Regions from separate parts of the Glutamicibacter sp. BW80 genome, predicted to be linked through region 1. Evidence: predicted binding sites of a transcription regulator. Region 1 holds the regulator's gene; the other holds the start of a gene.
What was found. The regulator HrcA, encoded in region 1, represses chaperone genes, less so after heat shock. The targets are predictions, from matches to a motif close to TTNGCACTCGNNNNNNNCGAGTGCNAA.
Positions count from the first base shown of each region.

Region 2: a site for HrcA is predicted at 4,650-4,676, ahead of groL (chaperonin GroEL). Genes of this name have one in related genera too.

Region 1 is NZ_NRGV01000030.1:20,287-29,441, reverse strand. Features, by position in the region: gene lepA (translation elongation factor 4) at 1-1,221, shown strand, start outside; gene hemW (radical SAM family heme chaperone HemW) at 1,222-2,451, shown strand; gene CIK76_RS06755 (DUF4870 domain-containing protein) at 2,469-2,870, opposite strand; gene CIK76_RS06750 (DUF3097 domain-containing protein) at 2,962-3,831, opposite strand; gene hrcA (heat-inducible transcriptional repressor HrcA) at 3,957-4,970, shown strand; gene dnaJ (molecular chaperone DnaJ) at 5,022-6,146, shown strand; gene CIK76_RS06735 (16S rRNA (uracil(1498)-N(3))-methyltransferase) at 6,149-6,922, shown strand; gene CIK76_RS06730 (GerMN domain-containing protein) at 7,004-7,816, opposite strand; gene CIK76_RS06725 (PhoH family protein) at 8,215-9,155, shown strand, end outside.
Region 2 is NZ_NRGV01000075.1:144,062-151,067, reverse strand. Features, by position in the region: gene CIK76_RS18560 (LLM class flavin-dependent oxidoreductase) at 1-855, opposite strand, end outside; gene CIK76_RS18555 (threonine/serine exporter family protein) at 1,054-2,724, shown strand; gene CIK76_RS18550 (uracil-DNA glycosylase) at 2,721-3,494, opposite strand; gene CIK76_RS18545 (DUF3263 domain-containing protein) at 3,649-3,939, shown strand; gene CIK76_RS18540 (LytR C-terminal domain-containing protein) at 3,985-4,587, shown strand; gene groL (chaperonin GroEL) at 4,877-6,514, shown strand; gene CIK76_RS18530 (DUF4031 domain-containing protein) at 6,630-7,006, opposite strand, start outside.

The DNA of each region.
Region 1 (9,155 bases):
ATCTTCGACTCCGTCTATGACACCTACCGCGGTGTGGTCACCTACGTTCGTGTCGTCGACGGCATGTTGCGTCCGCGCGAACGCGTCCAGATGATGTCCACCGGCAGCACGCACGAACTGCTCGAAATTGGCGTCTCCGCCCCCAACCCGGTTCCAAGTAAGGGACTGGGCGTGGGTGAGGTCGGCTACCTGATCACCGGTGTGAAGGATGTACGCCAGTCCAAGGTCGGAGACACTGTCACCAATAGCCTGAAGCCTGCCGCTGAGTCCCTCGGCGGATACGAAGATCCGAAGCCGATGGTGTTCTCGGGACTTTACCCGATGGACGGTACTGATTACCCGGCGCTGCGCGATGCTTTGGATAAGCTTCAGCTCAACGACGCCGCCCTGGTGTACGAGCCAGAGACTTCCGTCGCTTTGGGCTTCGGGTTCCGCGTTGGCTTCTTGGGGCTCTTGCACCTGGAAATCACCCGTGAGCGTTTGGAGGCCGAGTTCAACCTCGACCTGATTTCTACCGCTCCGAACGTGGTCTATGAGGTCATGGGCGAAGACAAGCAGTTGACCACCGTGACCAACCCCTCGGAGTTCCCCGAAGGCAAGATCCTCGAGGTTCACGAACCACTGGTCTCGGCAACTATTCTCGCTCCATCCGAATTCATCGGCTCGGTCATGGAATTGTGCCAGGGACGTCGCGGCACCTTGCGCGGTATGGATTACCTCAGCGAAGAACGCGTAGAAATGCGCTACACGCTGCCGCTGGCCGAGATCGTTTTCGATTTCTTCGACCATCTGAAGTCACGTACGCGTGGTTACGCATCCTTGGACTGGAAGGCCGACGGAAGTCAGGTTGCAGACCTGGTCAAGGTCGATATTCTACTGCAGGGTGAGCAGGTGGACGCGTTTAGCGCGATCACCCACCGCGACAAGGCGTACTCATACGGCGTGATGATGACCGGCAAGCTGCGTGAACTGATTCCACGCCAGCAGTTCGAGGTGCCGATTCAGGCTGCCATCGGTTCGCGCATCATCGCCCGCGAGTCCATTCGCGCCATCCGCAAGGATGTGCTGGCCAAGTGCTATGGCGGCGATATCAGCCGCAAGCGCAAGCTGCTGGAAAAGCAGAAGGCCGGTAAGAAGCGAATGAAGATGGTCGGCCGCGTGGAGGTTCCCCAGGAAGCCTTCATCGCCGCGTTGTCCACCGGCGAAGAGAAAAAGAAGTAAATGCCCTCAGTTTTGCCTGATGGCGATCCGGCTCCGGCCGATGGTCTGCTCCCCGCATTGTGTTCACACAATGCGCAGGAGCGGACCATGTCCTTTTATGTACATATTCCGTTCTGCACGGTGCGCTGCGGATACTGCGACTTCAACACCTACACCGCAAAGGAACTTGGTTCCGGGGCGAGCCAAGCCAGCTATGCGGCCACCGTCAGCCAGGAAATCAGCTTCGCTCGGCAAGTGATGGACAAATCTGGCTTGCCGCATCGTGAAATCGAGACCGTGTTCTTCGGTGGCGGCACCCCGACCCTACTGCCAGCCAGCGACCTGGTGTCGGTTTTGGCACGCATCAACAGCGAATTCGGGCTGAAGCCCGGCGCCGAGGTCACTACCGAGGCGAACCCGGATTCGGTGACCCGTGAAAGCCTGCAAGAGCTCAAGGACGGCGGGTTCACCCGCGTGTCCTTTGGCATGCAGTCGGCGGTGCCACATGTGCTGGCGGTGCTGGAGCGAACCCACGATCCCAAGGGCGTGCCGCAGGTGGTCCGCTGGGCTCGCGAAGTGGGTCTCCAGGTGAGCGTCGATCTGATCTATGGGACTCCGGGGGAGTCCTTGGAGGATTGGCGCACCAGCGTGGAAGCGGCTTTGAGCTATGAACCGGATCACATTTCGGCCTACGCGCTGATTATTGAAGAGGGCACCAAGCTTGCGGCGCAGATTCGCCGCGGACAGGTACCGAACATCGACGATGACGATCATGCCGAAAAGTATCAGCTGGCCGATGAAATGTTCGCGGCCGCGGGCTTCCGCTGGTATGAAGTTAGCAACTGGGCCAAGGGCGAAGGGCATGCTTGCCGGCATAACGTTGCCTACTGGCAAGGCGGAGACTGGTGGGGCGCCGGACCGGGTGCCCATTCGCATGTTGGTGGCCTGCGCTGGTGGAATGTGAAGCATCCTTCGGCCTACCAGCAGCGGATCGACGGCGGGATTTCCCCGGGCCACGGCCGCGAGTTCCCCGATGCCGAGGCAGTCAAACTGGAGCGCACGATGCTGCTGACCCGGTTGGGCAGCGGCATGCCGATCGCCGAATTGGATGAGCATGGCCGTCGGGCAGTTGCCGGACTCATTGCCGACGAGCTGATCGAACCGCAGTCGGCCTTTGCCGGAACGATCGTGTTAACGCAACGAGGTCGGCTCCTGGCCGACCTTGTAGTGCGGGAACTGTTGGACTTCTAAAGTTTCAGCAAGGATTGTTACTTCATTAGCCGCAGGTTGAATGCGTAGCGGTATGGGCGTCCCTTGTTAGCCTGGATGGCTGCACGGGCGCCCATCAGCGTCATATAGACCCAAAGCGCCACGGTGGCTACCGCGAACGCCCAGCCAAACCCGGGAACCAGGGTGAGCACGTTCAGCACGATGGCCAAAATGGTCAGCGGAAACGTGAAGTTGAAGGCTTCTTTCGACTCCTGCGAGGTAAAAGGTCCACGGTCGCGGTACACGGCGAAGATGATGGCCGCGGGAATGCATCCCAGTACCGCGCCGAAATGCGACATCATGGCCCATTGGCGATCCTCGGAAGGAGTCAAGGGCAAAGCCGAGACCTTGGAACCTTCGAAACGTGAATTTTCCGGCGGTACGGTCTTGCGTGCAGTCACGTGGCGCTTCCTTGTTTAGCAGTGGGTGGTCGATCTGATTCTATCGAGGATCTAGCGACGCAGAGTACAACCCGCCCTAAAAATCCAACTATTAGTCAATCGTTAGGAAACCGTAATCTTCGCTGGTTAGAAAATCGATGAGCTCCTCGACCTTACCCAGCAGCTGCGGTTCAAGCTGTGCGTAGTGGTCAACTCGGGAAAGGATGCGCTGCCAACCCAGCCCGATGTCCTCGGCAGTTGAATGCGGCCAGCCGAACGCGCGTAATATTCCGGTTTTCCAATCCGTTCCACGGGGGATCACCGGCCACTTCTCAATATTAAGTGCTGCCGGTTTCACCGCCTGCCACACGTCGACATACGGATGACCAAGAATCAGGACATGATTCGCCGCACCGGGAACCGCCATCGCTTCCTTCACGATACGTTCTTCCTTGGTGCCCGCAATCAGGTGGTCAACCAAGATCCCCAGACGCCGTTCGGGCGAGGGATTGAAAGCGCGAATGGCGCCGGCAAGATCGTCGACGCCATGCAGAGGCTCAACGACGATGCCTTCCACGCGCAGGTCATGGCCCCAGACTTTCTCCACTAGTTCGGCATCGTGCTTGCCTTCGACCCAGATCCGGCTGGCGCGTGCCTCGCGGGCCTTCAAACCGGTGACCGCCCGGGAACCGGAAGCTGAAACCATGTTCTTTGGCGCCAATGCCTTGGCTTGTGGCTCAACGATCTCCACCGGCTCGCCTTCGAGCAGGAAGCCGAAGCCCGCTTGGAAAGAGCGGGTCTTGCCCCGCCGGTCTTCTAAAACGATCACCCGCATTCCTCCGGACTTCTCGGTACGCACCACTTCGCCGACCCAACCGCTGTCCACGTCTTCGAGTAGTAGGCCCATTGATATCGGAACTTGACGCAGTTTTTTCGGTGCAGGTGCACTGAGGTCGTGGGCTCCCCAGGAGTAATTGGTCACGTACTGCCTTTCGCTGTGATCGAATACGCTCGAAATCCAATGCTAGCAACCGATGTAGGTATTAGACTTGGCACTTGATAGGTTAGAGTGCCAAATCCTTGCCGGAGTTCATAGGAGGTGTTGACGTGAGCGAGTTTCGACGTCTGGACGTTTTACGCGCCATTGTGGAGGACTACGTCCAGTCGCATGAACCGGTAGGTTCAAAGGCTTTGCTTGATCGGCATAACCTGGGAGTTTCTGCTGCCACGATTCGCAATGATATGGCCTTGCTGGAAGAAGAGGGGCTCATCGCTGCCCCGCACACCTCCTCGGGAAGAATACCCACGGAAAAAGGCTATCGCCGATTCGTTGACCAGATCGGCGAGCTTAAGCCGTTGTCTCGGGCGGAGCGCGAGGCCATCAACAAAATCTTGGATAATTCCCAGGATTTAGATGAAGTCTTGCATAGCACCGTGCGCTTGCTGGCACGTTTGACGAATCAGGTGGCGTTGATCCAGGTGCCGCACTATGACACCGCATCGCTGCGCAATCTGGACCTAGTCGGACTTGGCTCATCCCAGGTATTGATGGTCATGATTGCCTCCAATGGCACCGTCGACCAGCGGATGATCGGCACTTCCAGGGCGTATAGCGACGACGAACTGCAGGGTATGAAGCAAGGCGTGCTCAAGGCCTTTGGCGGTCGGCAGTTGGCAGATCTCGTAGGTTCGCTGACCACCGAATCAATTCCGCTCCAGCTTCTGGAAGATACGCTGTTCATGACGGTGCTCGGTTCCTTGCAGGAGATGGCACGTGCGGCTAACACCCAGCGCATCGTGATGGCGGGGACCGCGAACCTTGCCCGTTCGGTGGGAGATTTCCCGCTGACGCTCACCCCGGTGCTCGAAGCGCTTGAAGAGCAGGTGGTGCTGCTGAAGCTGTTCTCCGAGTTGGAAGCGGACTCTCGGGGCGTGGCGGTAGCCATTGGCACCGAGCACCATTACGGGCAGCTTTCCGACGCAACGGTCATCGCGACAACCTATGGCTCGGACACCAGGAACAAGCTTGGAGTGCTCGGTCCGACGCGGATGAATTATCCAACCTCCATGTCTTCGGTCCGGGCGGTTGCCCGTTACCTGTCAAAGATTTTGACGAACTAGTTTCGTCAGCAACAACGTTTTATATTTTTACGAAAGGACACGGCGAATATCGTGAGCTCGCATTACGAGACGCTGGGTGTTGCCCAGGACGCGACCCCGCAGGAAATCAAGAGCGCCTACCGCAAGCTGGCGCGCAAGCTGCACCCCGATGTCAACCCAGGCGAGGGGGCAGCCGAGCAGTTCAAGCTCGTCACACGAGCCTACGAAGTCCTTTCCGACGAAAAGAAGCGCGCCAACTTCGACGCCACCGGCGACCTGAACGGCAACGGCCAGCAGGGATTCGGCGGCGGAGGCCAGAACTTCGGTGGCTTCGGCGACATCTTCGAACAGTTCTTCGGCGGCGGGCAAGCCCAAGGGCCGGCCTCGCGCACGCAGGCCGGCCGCGACGCGCTGATCACCATCACCATCGATTTGGTCGACGCTGTCAAGGGCACCGTATACCCGCTCGAGATGGAAACGGCCGTCACCTGCAAGGTCTGTGAAGGCTCTTGCTGCCGGCCCGGCACCAGCCCGGTTACCTGCGAAACCTGCCGCGGTGCGGGCCAGATCCAGCGTCCGGTGCGTTCCTTCCTCGGCCAGATGATGACCGTGGAAACTTGCCCGGCCTGCCGTGGCTTTGGCACGACCATTCCGGATCCATGCAATGAATGCAATGGCGAGGGACGCGTGCGCGAGCACGTCTCGAAGTCGCTGAACATTCCGGCCGGTGTCGATGCCGGCACTCGTATCCAGCTGCGCGGACAGGGCGAAGCCGGTCCCGGCGGTGGCCCGAACGGAAACCTCTTCGTCGAAATCGACGTACGCCGCCACAAGGTCTTCGAACGCGCGCAGACCGACTTGCACGCGAAGATGGCCATCCCAATGACCGGCGCCGCCCTCGGTTGCGAGCTGAAGCTGGAAACCTTCGATGGTGAACAGCAGATCACCGTGGAATCGGGCGCCCAGGACGGGGACACCATCACTCTGCCAGGGCTGGGTGTGCCGCGCCTGCGCGGTGGCAAGCGTGGCGACATCGTGGTGCACCTGCAGGTGGAGACTCCGACGAAGCTGGACGCCGCACAGCGTGAGCTGCTCGAGCAGCTGGCGGCATTGCGTGGCGAAGAGATGACCGCCGGCCGCGTCGAACAGTCCGGTGGAATGTTCTCGCGACTGCGTGACAAGTTGAACCAACGCTGAGCATGAGCAATCACAGCTTCGTGATCGACGCTCAGCAAGCAGCTGAGGCCATGGTGGGGGACAGCTTGGAGCTCACCGGGCCCGAGGCCCACCATGCGGTTGCGGTCAAGCGTGTGGCGCCCGGCGAGGAGCTGGACTTGCTCGACGGCACCGGGCTCCGGTTGCGAGTCAAGGTCAGTGCCGCGGCCAAGGACCTGCTCAGCGTGACCGTGGTGGAACGCATCGAAGAAGCGCCGCCGGTCCACCCGGTCGGCCTGGTGCAGGCGCTGGCCAAGGGCGACCGGGATCTACAGGCCGTGGAATCGGCGGTGGAACTGGGAATTTTCACGGTCCGCCCCTGGCAGGCCGATCGATCGATTGTGCGTTGGAATGGGCCGAAGGCCGAAAAGGCCTTAGCTAAATGGCGTTCGCAGGTGCGTTCGGCACAGAAGCAGTCACGCCGCGCCTTCGAACCAAAGGTCTTGGACCCGCTCGGGTCCAAGGCTCTGGCCGGACAGATCGCGCAGCTTGCTGCCCAGGGCGAGCTGGTTCTGATCCTGCATGAATCAGCTAAATGCTCGGTGGCCGAGGAAACCCGGTCGTGGCTCGATTCGGCCCCGGCGCATGCGGGGGTGACGTTGGTAGTGGGCCCCGAAGGCGGGATCAGCGACGCGGAGCTCGATCAGTTTGTCGGCGCCGGAGCCAAGGCCGCGCTCTTAGGCGAGCACGTGCTACGCGCTTCGACGGCCGGGCCGGCAGCCCTCGTTCTGGTTCGGCATCTGCTCGGAGAACTGTAGCCGCCGAAAGGTTCAGCAATTAAGAAGTTCCGCAGGCCGACGGCCTGCGGAACTTTTTAATTGGTAGCGAATATTCGCAGCCTATTTAATGGTGAACTCGCTGGATACCGAGGCGATCTTTTCTTCGGATCCGGATTCCCTGCCCCAGAAGGTGAGTTTGTAGGCGCCTACGCTCAGCTGCTTGGTGAAATCAAAGGAGCCATCGGGATTGACCTTATCTTCCGGGATTGGCTTCTCGGCGGTGAGCACGGTGAGCTTTCCCGACTTGTCCTTGCTCTCCAAGCTGTAATAGATGCCGTCGCTGAACTTCGAGGCGCGAGCATTGAACTGGATCTGACCGGCCTTGCGGGTCGACCCGTATTGCGGGTCGATAATCCAAATCGGGGCCATGAATGAGGCATCGCGGTCGTAGGAGTCCGCCAGTCGCAAGTCGCCGAAGACCGTGGCGTTGGCCCGGCCGTCAACCAGAATTCTCACTTTCGGTGGCAGCGAGCCAACGAGGAGGCCTGCGTTGGACGCGGCGGCGGTGGCGGTGAACACCAGCTGCTGAATTGTGCGTTCGGAAAGGCCACGATCAAGCTTTGCACCGAAGACCTTCTCCGGTAGGTCCAGGGTGATCACATTGTCCTGGTTCATGGACACGCCAACTTCACCCGAAGGCTTCAGATGCGTGTACCACTCGGCATTGGCCGGCTTTTCGTTGAGCAGGTAGGAGATTGAATCGCCGATCGGCTCGCCAGTGGCGTTTTTTGTGGCGTACTCGCGGTAGAGGAAAACCCCGAGGTCCATATTTTCAAGCCAGTAGATCGGGAGCCTGTCGATCGGGGAATGGTGCTCCACCGAATCGTTGGCAGGAGGCAGTCCCACGGTACCCGCGGCAGTACTGATCGGCATTTCGTGGGATTCTTCGCGCGAGGCAAGACCGCAGCCAGCTGCTACGACGAGAGTTAAACAGACTCCGGTGACGGTTACCCGCTTGGAGATCAACCTCGTAATTCTTCCTTGCACTACTTACCAATCCGTTGATTATTCACTTGACACCTTGCTGTAAACCAGCTCTGGCGCTCAAATAGTTTGGCACATGATGGCGCCCGGGATCGCCAAAAAGGAGTCTAACGAAGGATTCGTAACCAAATCTATACCTTTACCACCACAGATGCTTTAGAATCACTTCAGATTTTTGTGCTCTAGCTACCTGCGAAATTATCCCCTAAGCGTGCTGAACTAGATAGACTGTAGGGGACAAGAACAATAATCATTGCCAAGCTCAGCAAAGGGGCACTAAGCACTGCATGCAGGTTGAACAGAACAAGATGCCGGTCGAATCCGGCCCCGCGTCATTGACGATCACCTTCGACACTCCCGAACTCATGGTTGCCACGCTGGGTCCAAGCGATGAATTGTTGCGCATTCTGACCGGCGCCTACCCGCTGGTGCAGTTTCGCCCCAATGGCGCTTCCTTGACCCTGGTTGGCGAGCCCGTGCAGGTGCGCAAGGCTCAGCGTGTGACCGAAGAGGCCCGTGCACTTGCCAGCCGCGGCTCCCGGATGAGCGCAGACACCATTGAGCAGATCATCAAGATGCTCTCCGCCGGTGGTGCCGATGCGCCCACCGACGTCCTCGGGCTGAAGATTCTCTCCGGACGGGGACGCGCGATCCGGCCGAAAACGCTGAATCAGAAAAGCTATGTCGACGCCATCGAAGACAACACGGTGACCTTCGGCGTGGGTCCTGCCGGTACCGGCAAAACTTTCCTGGCCATGGCTATGGCCGTGGCAGCCTTGCAGGCGAAAGAAGTCAGCCGCATCATCTTGACTCGTCCCGCCGTAGAAGCCGGGGAGAAACTGGGCTTTTTGCCCGGAAGCCTCACGGAGAAAATCGATCCCTATCTGCGTCCGCTCTATGATGCGCTGCACGACATGATCGACCCGGAGACCATTCCACGGTTGCTGGAGGCAGGCACCATCGAGGTCGCTCCCTTGGCGTACATGCGCGGGCGCACCTTGAACGATGCCTTCGTGATTCTCGACGAAGCGCAGAACACCACCAGCGAACAAATGAAAATGTTCCTCACTCGTTTGGGCTTCGGCTCCAAGATGGTCATCACCGGCGATGTCACTCAGGTGGATCTGCCCGGTAACTCGGTCTCCGGGCTTCGCATGGTGATCGACGTGTTGGCGGGTATCGACGACATCGCCCTGTGCCGGCTGGATGCCGGCGACGTGGTGCGCCA
Region 2 (7,006 bases), on a different contig from region 1:
AGCGGCCTCCAAGCGCATTTTGCTAACCGGCGGCCAACCGCGTTCGGCGCCCAAGCGATTCATGGTGCGCTGATAGTGCGGCCACAACAGTTCGAGAGCTTCCGCATCGGTCGGTGCAACCAATCCGTGGAAGTGCGCACCCACCTTTTGAGGTTGCTTGCCCAGCTCTTTCAACGCGCGGTGGTAAAGCTGAACTAGCTGCTCGAAGGCTGATGGCTGGCCGCCAATGATTGCGAGAAAGAGTGGAAGGCCGTGGCGAGCGGCGCGAAGTACCGACTGCGGGCTGCCGCCGACGCCCACCCAAGTGGTGAGCGCATCGTTTTCCAATAGCGGGTACAGCTGTTGGCTGTTCAAAGCGCCGCGGTGTTCTCCAGACCAGGTCACGGGCTCTCCGGATCGGACCTTAGCCAGGAGATCGAGTTTTTCTTCGAAGAGAGACTCATAGTCCTCGAGGTTGAGCCCAAACAACGGGAAGGACTCGATGAAGGATCCGCGTCCGGCGATAATTTCGGCACGTCCCTGCGCGATGGCATCGAGCGTTGCGAAGCGCTCGTACACCCGAACCGGGTCATCGCTGGAGAGCACCGTTACCGCGGTACCGAGGCGGATCTTGTCGGTGACTTGCGCCAGCGCCGCGAGAATTATTTCCGGCGACGATACAGCATAATCGTCTCGGTGATGTTCACCAACGCCGAAGAAATCAAGGCCAACTTCTTCGGCCTTCTGCCCTTCGACGATGACGTTGCGAATAACCTGAGCGTGCGATAACTGCTTGCCCTGCTGGTCTTCGGAGAGATCCCCGAAAGTTTCAACACCAATTTCAGGCCGGAGGCTTGTTTGACCGATGGAACTCACAATGATCCTCTTCTCTTAGATTTCCATGCAATTGCATCTAAATGGGTAACCAGTCCACCGATAAATTTATTTCCGACAGCAAAAATGCCAGATGTGTTCAGGGATACTCGGCCTATTTTGATTCCATTCTCCCGCTTTACTTGCCGTGGTTGTATCGTGAGGATGACGAATAGAACAAGAGCCTAGGGGGAGTGATTCGTGGCGCAGCAAGACCATGGTGAGAAGCACGCGGATTCGAAAAATCCAGGAGAAGATCCTTCGCCATTGGCCGGGTCGCTACCTCGTATTTCGACGAGTGAAATCAACATGGGGCACCTTCCCGAGACGGCGTCTTTTGAGACGACCATGGCCTCCGAGCTACCGCTAAATACCGCGGTAAGTGCGAGCGTTGCGTCAGCGGACGTGGCGGATATCGAGTCGCGTACCGGCCAGGTCTACACCTCTGATGACGGCATTACACTGATGCCTACACGGGCCAACCCGGTGGCTCGCCGTTTGCTGGCAAAAATGTGGATCTCGGATACGCCGCCGACTGAGGCGCTGAAGGTCGTTGACCGATTGCGCGGCACCCCCTACGCGAACCCTAGGGTCAACGTCGATCAAGATGCTTCGGCGCGGCGAACCATGGAGTTTGCGCTGGACCTTGGCGAAACGCTGATTCGCTATGGGGCTGGTGCTTTGGAAGTGGAAACCAGCATCATCGCGGTGACCGCAGCCCTAGGGCTTAGCCACCTAGACGTGGATATCACCAATCAATCGTTGCACCTGAACTACAGCCCGCCAGAAGCTGAGAGCTACTCTATCCTGCGCGTGGTGCGTTCGTACACTACGAACTACGCGGGCATGGTGATGGTGCACGAGCTGGTTTCGGACATCATCGCTGGTGGTGTTTCGCGGACCGAATCTGCCAAGCGGCTTAAAAGGATCACACGGAAGCCGAAGCCTTTCCCGCGTTGGTTCGTTGCGGTTGGCCAATCGGTTTTCGCCGCCGCCTTCGTCCTGTTCATCGGCGGTTCATGGCTCGGTGCACTCGTCGCGATGGCTTCGTCCTGGCTGATCTCGCAGATAGGCCGGTATGGATCCCGATGGCGGGTCCCAGAGTTCTTCACCGTGGCGACCTCGACTTTTACCGTCACCGGAATAGCCTTGCTTAGCCATCAGGTCCACGCACCATTGGATCCGGCGTTGGTAGTCTCTGGTGGCATCTTGCTTCTGCTGCCTTCTGGCAGATTTGTTTCGGCGCTGCAAGACGCAATCAATGGCTTTCCGGTCACCGCGGTCGGACGTCTATTTTCCGCTGGGTTGACCTATACGGCAATACTTTCCGGGATCTCCGCGGCGTTGGTGGTTTCATCCGTATTGGGCGGGGACAAGGTGGATGTCCATAAAATCGTCGCCACCGATTATCCGACATGGATGCTGATCGCCTTGGTAGCAGTCGCCATTCTGGCCGGTTCGGTCACCGAGCAGACCGCACAGCGCTTGTTGCTTCCTACCGCGTTGATCGCGGTCGGCGGCTATCTGGTGCTGCTCTTGGCGGAGCAGGTCGGGCTTGGCGCTCGGGCAACGCCAGCGGTGGTGTCCACGGCCATTGGCTTCGCTGCGCGCTTCCTGGCGGACAAGCTGAATTCACCTCAGCTCGTGATCGCAGCCCCCGCGGTCATGTTCATGCTGCCTGGCCTGATGATCTTCCGGGCCATGTACGGCATCGTTTTCGAGGTGGATGAAATGTTCGCCGGCCTGGTGGAAATGTTCAACGCGTTTGCAATCATGCTGTCCATCGCCGGTGGTGTGGTCTTCGGCGACACACTGTGCCGTCCGCTGACCTCCAACGCACGGCGCGAACGCCGACGCATCCGCCGCCGCTAGCCGGCCGGCAGTTTCCATTCAATAGGCGCCTGGCCGATTTCGGCCAGGCGCCTATTGATTTGCGAAAAATGCTTTGACCCAAAGAATCCACGTGAAGCGGACAACGGGGAAGGATGAGCGCTGCGAAGCTGGGGCATATTGTTCATCAGGGTACCAAGCTTCTGTGCGTGGGCACCCCACAGAACAGCCACCACCGGCACCTTGCGGGCATTGAGCGTAGCGATAATCGCTTCAACTACCGGTGCCCAGCCAAGCTTCTGGTGACTGCCGGCGTTAGACGCAGTCACAGAGAGAACCTGATTGAGCAGCATGACCCCTTGCTCATGCCAGGCGCCGAGGTCTGGATGCCCAGCTTCGGGCACGCCAAGATCTACGAACAGCTCCTTGTAAATGTTGCGCAAGCTACGCGGCAGGGGGCGCACGTTCTTCGCTGCGGCGAAGGCCAAGCCATTCGCCTGTCCGGGCGTCGGATAGGGGTCTTGACCCATGATCAGGACTTTGATCTCGGCTACGGGTAGCGATAGTGCGCGCAACATCACCTCTGGGGCCGGGAGTATCTGCTCGCCAGCCTGTGAGCGTGCCGCCAACTTACGTGCGATTTCCTGCAACACGCCATCGAGCGGTTCCAAAGTGGAAACCCAATCCGCGGCGATAAACCCGCGACTTGCCAGCGATTTTGCACCAAAGAAGAAGGGGAAGTCTTCGGTGGAATATGCCGGCGGCGCGGTAGGCTCGGGAGCGTCGAAAAGGGCGGGCTGCTCGTTGTTCATGGCAACCATTCTGCCGGTTTTCCGGCGCGGTTGTGCCGTGTTACACGGCACGGCGTTGGTTGATTGGTTAGAATATCGGTGGTGTGTCCACCACGCGTGGATAAATATGCATGAATAAACCCGACTTTTCGAAGTTCTAGGATGAGGTGAACGTATGGCTGGCAATGAGGTTTTAGTGGATTTCGTGATGAACCCCGATTCCGAGCTGGACGAGCGTTCGCAACAGATCTTGAACATGGAGAAGCTGTGGTGGAAGTATGCCGGAGCCAAGGAACAAGCTATTACCAAGCAGTTCTCTATCTCGCCGACAAACTACTATCAGCTACTCAACCAGCTGATCGACACGGATGCGGCGATGGCCTATGACCCAATGCTGGTAAAGCGGTTGCGTAGACTTCGATCTACTAAGCGTCGTGTGAGCGGTACCGTCGGCGGGGAACGCTAAGTTCATAGCCGGCCTCGGCCAGCCAGACCTCGAGCAAGGACAAGAATGACCAACTACCCACGTGACGAATTCGATCGCGTTCCGGAGTTTAGTACCCGCGTTGGGTCGCATCACGCCCACGGCTGGGCGCAGTCTGCCGCCGCCAAGGGCAAGGACAGCAAGCTTCGTTGGGTAGTTCTGTCCGCGATTGCGGTGTTGTTGATTGGTGGTGCCGGATTCTTCTTTGGTCCAGGCGTTGCCGATCGTCTAGCAGGGTCCGAACCGAGGCAAACCTCGGCACCGGCGGAGAGCGAAGGCTCTTCTGACCAAAGCGAAGCCGCATCCGAAAGCGCAACTCCGTCTAGCACCATCGATGACGCTGACGTGTTGTACGGACAACTCATCGGCGTGTACAACGGCGCAAGTATTGCAGGAGCTGCAGGGGCAGGCGAAGAATTGCTTGCCGAGGCTGATTTCACGAATATCGTGACGGATAATTGGACCCGAGACGCCGAGACCTCGACGGTGTATTACATGTCCGAGGCCTACCGGACCACCGCGGAAAAAGCCGCCGAAGTCTTGAACATCGATGAGGTTCTGCAGACCCGGAACATCCCCAACCGAGTTTCGGTCGTCCTTGGCGCTGACGATACGTTGAACTCGAAGTAATAATTAGCTTCGCTCACAGCCGATCAGCTTGCACTCGCCATGCGAGAGTGCCAATATTTGTATTAGCACTCATGCGTTACGACTGCTAATGCCGATCGGTTGTTCGTTTTAGAATCGAACCCTTTCGTCTCGGCGGTTGCTCAACGCACGGAGCGTGAAGAATACCTCAGATAGCGAGAGCTAATCCGAATTGTCGGCCCGATGCCGGCAACGGTGTGCTCGTCCGTCGCGGGCGCTGTCTGTCGGTTGCATTTTCGCAAAATCGTCCCCGAAAGGACCGAAAGCCACTATGGCCAAGATGATTGCATTTGACGAGGAAGCACGCCGCGGACTTGAGCGCGGCCTGAACATTCTGGCGGACGCCGTTAAGGTGACCTTGGGCCCACGCGGCCGCAACGTTGTTTTGGAGAAGAAGTGGGGCGCACCCACTATCACCAACGACGGTGTGTCCATCGCCAAGGAAATCGAGCTCGAGGATCCATACGAGAAGATCGGTGCCGAGCTCGTCAAGGAAGTTGCCAAGAAGACTGACGACGTCGCCGGTGACGGTACCACCACCGCTACCGTGCTCGCTCAGGCTCTGGTCAAGGAAGGCCTGCGCAACGTTGCTGCCGGCGCCGACCCAATCGCGCTACGCCGCGGCATCGACAAGGCTGTAGAAGCCGTCACCGCCGAGCTGTTCACCGCTGCTAAGAAGATCGAATCCAAGGAGCAGATCGCTGCTACCGCTTCGATCTCCGCTGGCGATCCAGAAATCGGCGCACTGATCGCCGAAGCACTGGACAAGGTTGGCGAGCAGGGCGTTATCACCGTAGAAGAGTCCAACACCTTCGGCCTTGAGCTGGAGCTGGCCGAGGGCATGCGCTTCGACAAGGGCTACATTTCCGCATACTTCGTCACCGACGCTGAGCGTCAGGAGACCGTGCTGGAAGACCCTTACATCCTGATCGTCAACTCGAAGATCTCCTCGGTCAAGGATATGGTTTCCTTGCTGGAGAAGGTCATGCAGTCGAACAAGTCGCTGCTGATCATCGCCGAAGACGTAGAGGGCGAAGCACTGGCCACCCTGATCCTGAACAAGATCCGTGGCCTGTTCAAGTCTGTAGCCGTCAAGGCTCCAGGCTTCGGCGATCGTCGCAAGGCAATGCTGACCGACATCGCACTGCTGACCGGTGGCCAGGTTGTTTCCGAGGAAATCGGCCTGTCGTTGGACACCGTTGGCCTCGAAGTTCTGGGTACCGCCCGCAAGGTCGTTATCACCAAGGACGAGACCACCATCGTTGAAGGCGGCGGCGACGCCGACGCTATCGAGGGCCGCAAGGCGCAGATCGCAGCCGAAATCAAGAACACCGATTCGGACTACGACCGCGAGAAGCTGCAGGAGCGCCACGCAAAGCTTTCCGGTGGTGTCGCTGTGCTGAAGGCCGGCGCCGCAACCGAGGTGGAGCTCAAGGAGCGCAAGCACCGCATCGAAGATGCTGTGCGTAACGCTAAGGCAGCTGTTGAAGAGGGCATCGTCGCCGGTGGTGGCGTGGCTCTGATTCAGGCAGGCGCCGCAGCATTCGCCAAGCTTGAGTTGGAAGGCGACGAAGCCACCGGCGCGAACATTGTTCGTGTTGGCATCGAAGCACCACTGAAGCAGATCGCACTGAACGCCGGCATGGAGCCAGGCGTAGTCGCCGACAAGGTCAAGGGCCTGCCAGCTGGCCACGGCCTGAACGCTGCCACCGGTCAGTACGTTGACCTGCTGGAAGCCGGCGTCAATGACCCAGTGAAGGTGACTCGTTCGGCCCTGCAGAACGCTGCATCTATCGCAGGTCTGTTCCTCACCACCGAGGCAGTCGTTGCAGATAAGCCAGCTCCTGCTGGCGCTGCCATGCCAGGTGGCGACGACATGGGTGGCATGGGCGGAATGGGCGGCTTCTAAGCTTCCGTACTTCCCAGGCACCTGTCTCGCAGGACAACCTGAACCCGAGGGCTTGCTTCACCACGAAGCAGGCCCTCGGGTCGTTAACCGGCAAGCAGAGTGCGTTTGAGCGTTCTCAGGCTTGCACGTGGAGTCGGTCAAGCTCGGCCTCAAGGTTCGCCCGTGCTTGTTTTTCCCAGCGTTCCTGAGCAGACGCGGTGCAATACAGCCGGTCTTTTCGCAGGAGCTCACGAAGAATGCTTGCTCGGCCTCGGGCAAAGTCTGCTGCCGGCACATGATCGTATTCGTCCCGGATAGCTTGGGCATAGCGTTGATAGGCCTTGGCTGGTCGTGCCAAAACCTCTAGGTCTGCGTCGCTGAGCAACGCTCCGAGCAGATCGCCTTCGGCAGGTCGATGCTCGATGGTCAGCAGAATCAATTGTTGAACCTTGGCAAGAGCCCTATCGGTAATCAGCCCATGCAAGCTGCGCGCTGCTAAGTTTGCAGAATCTT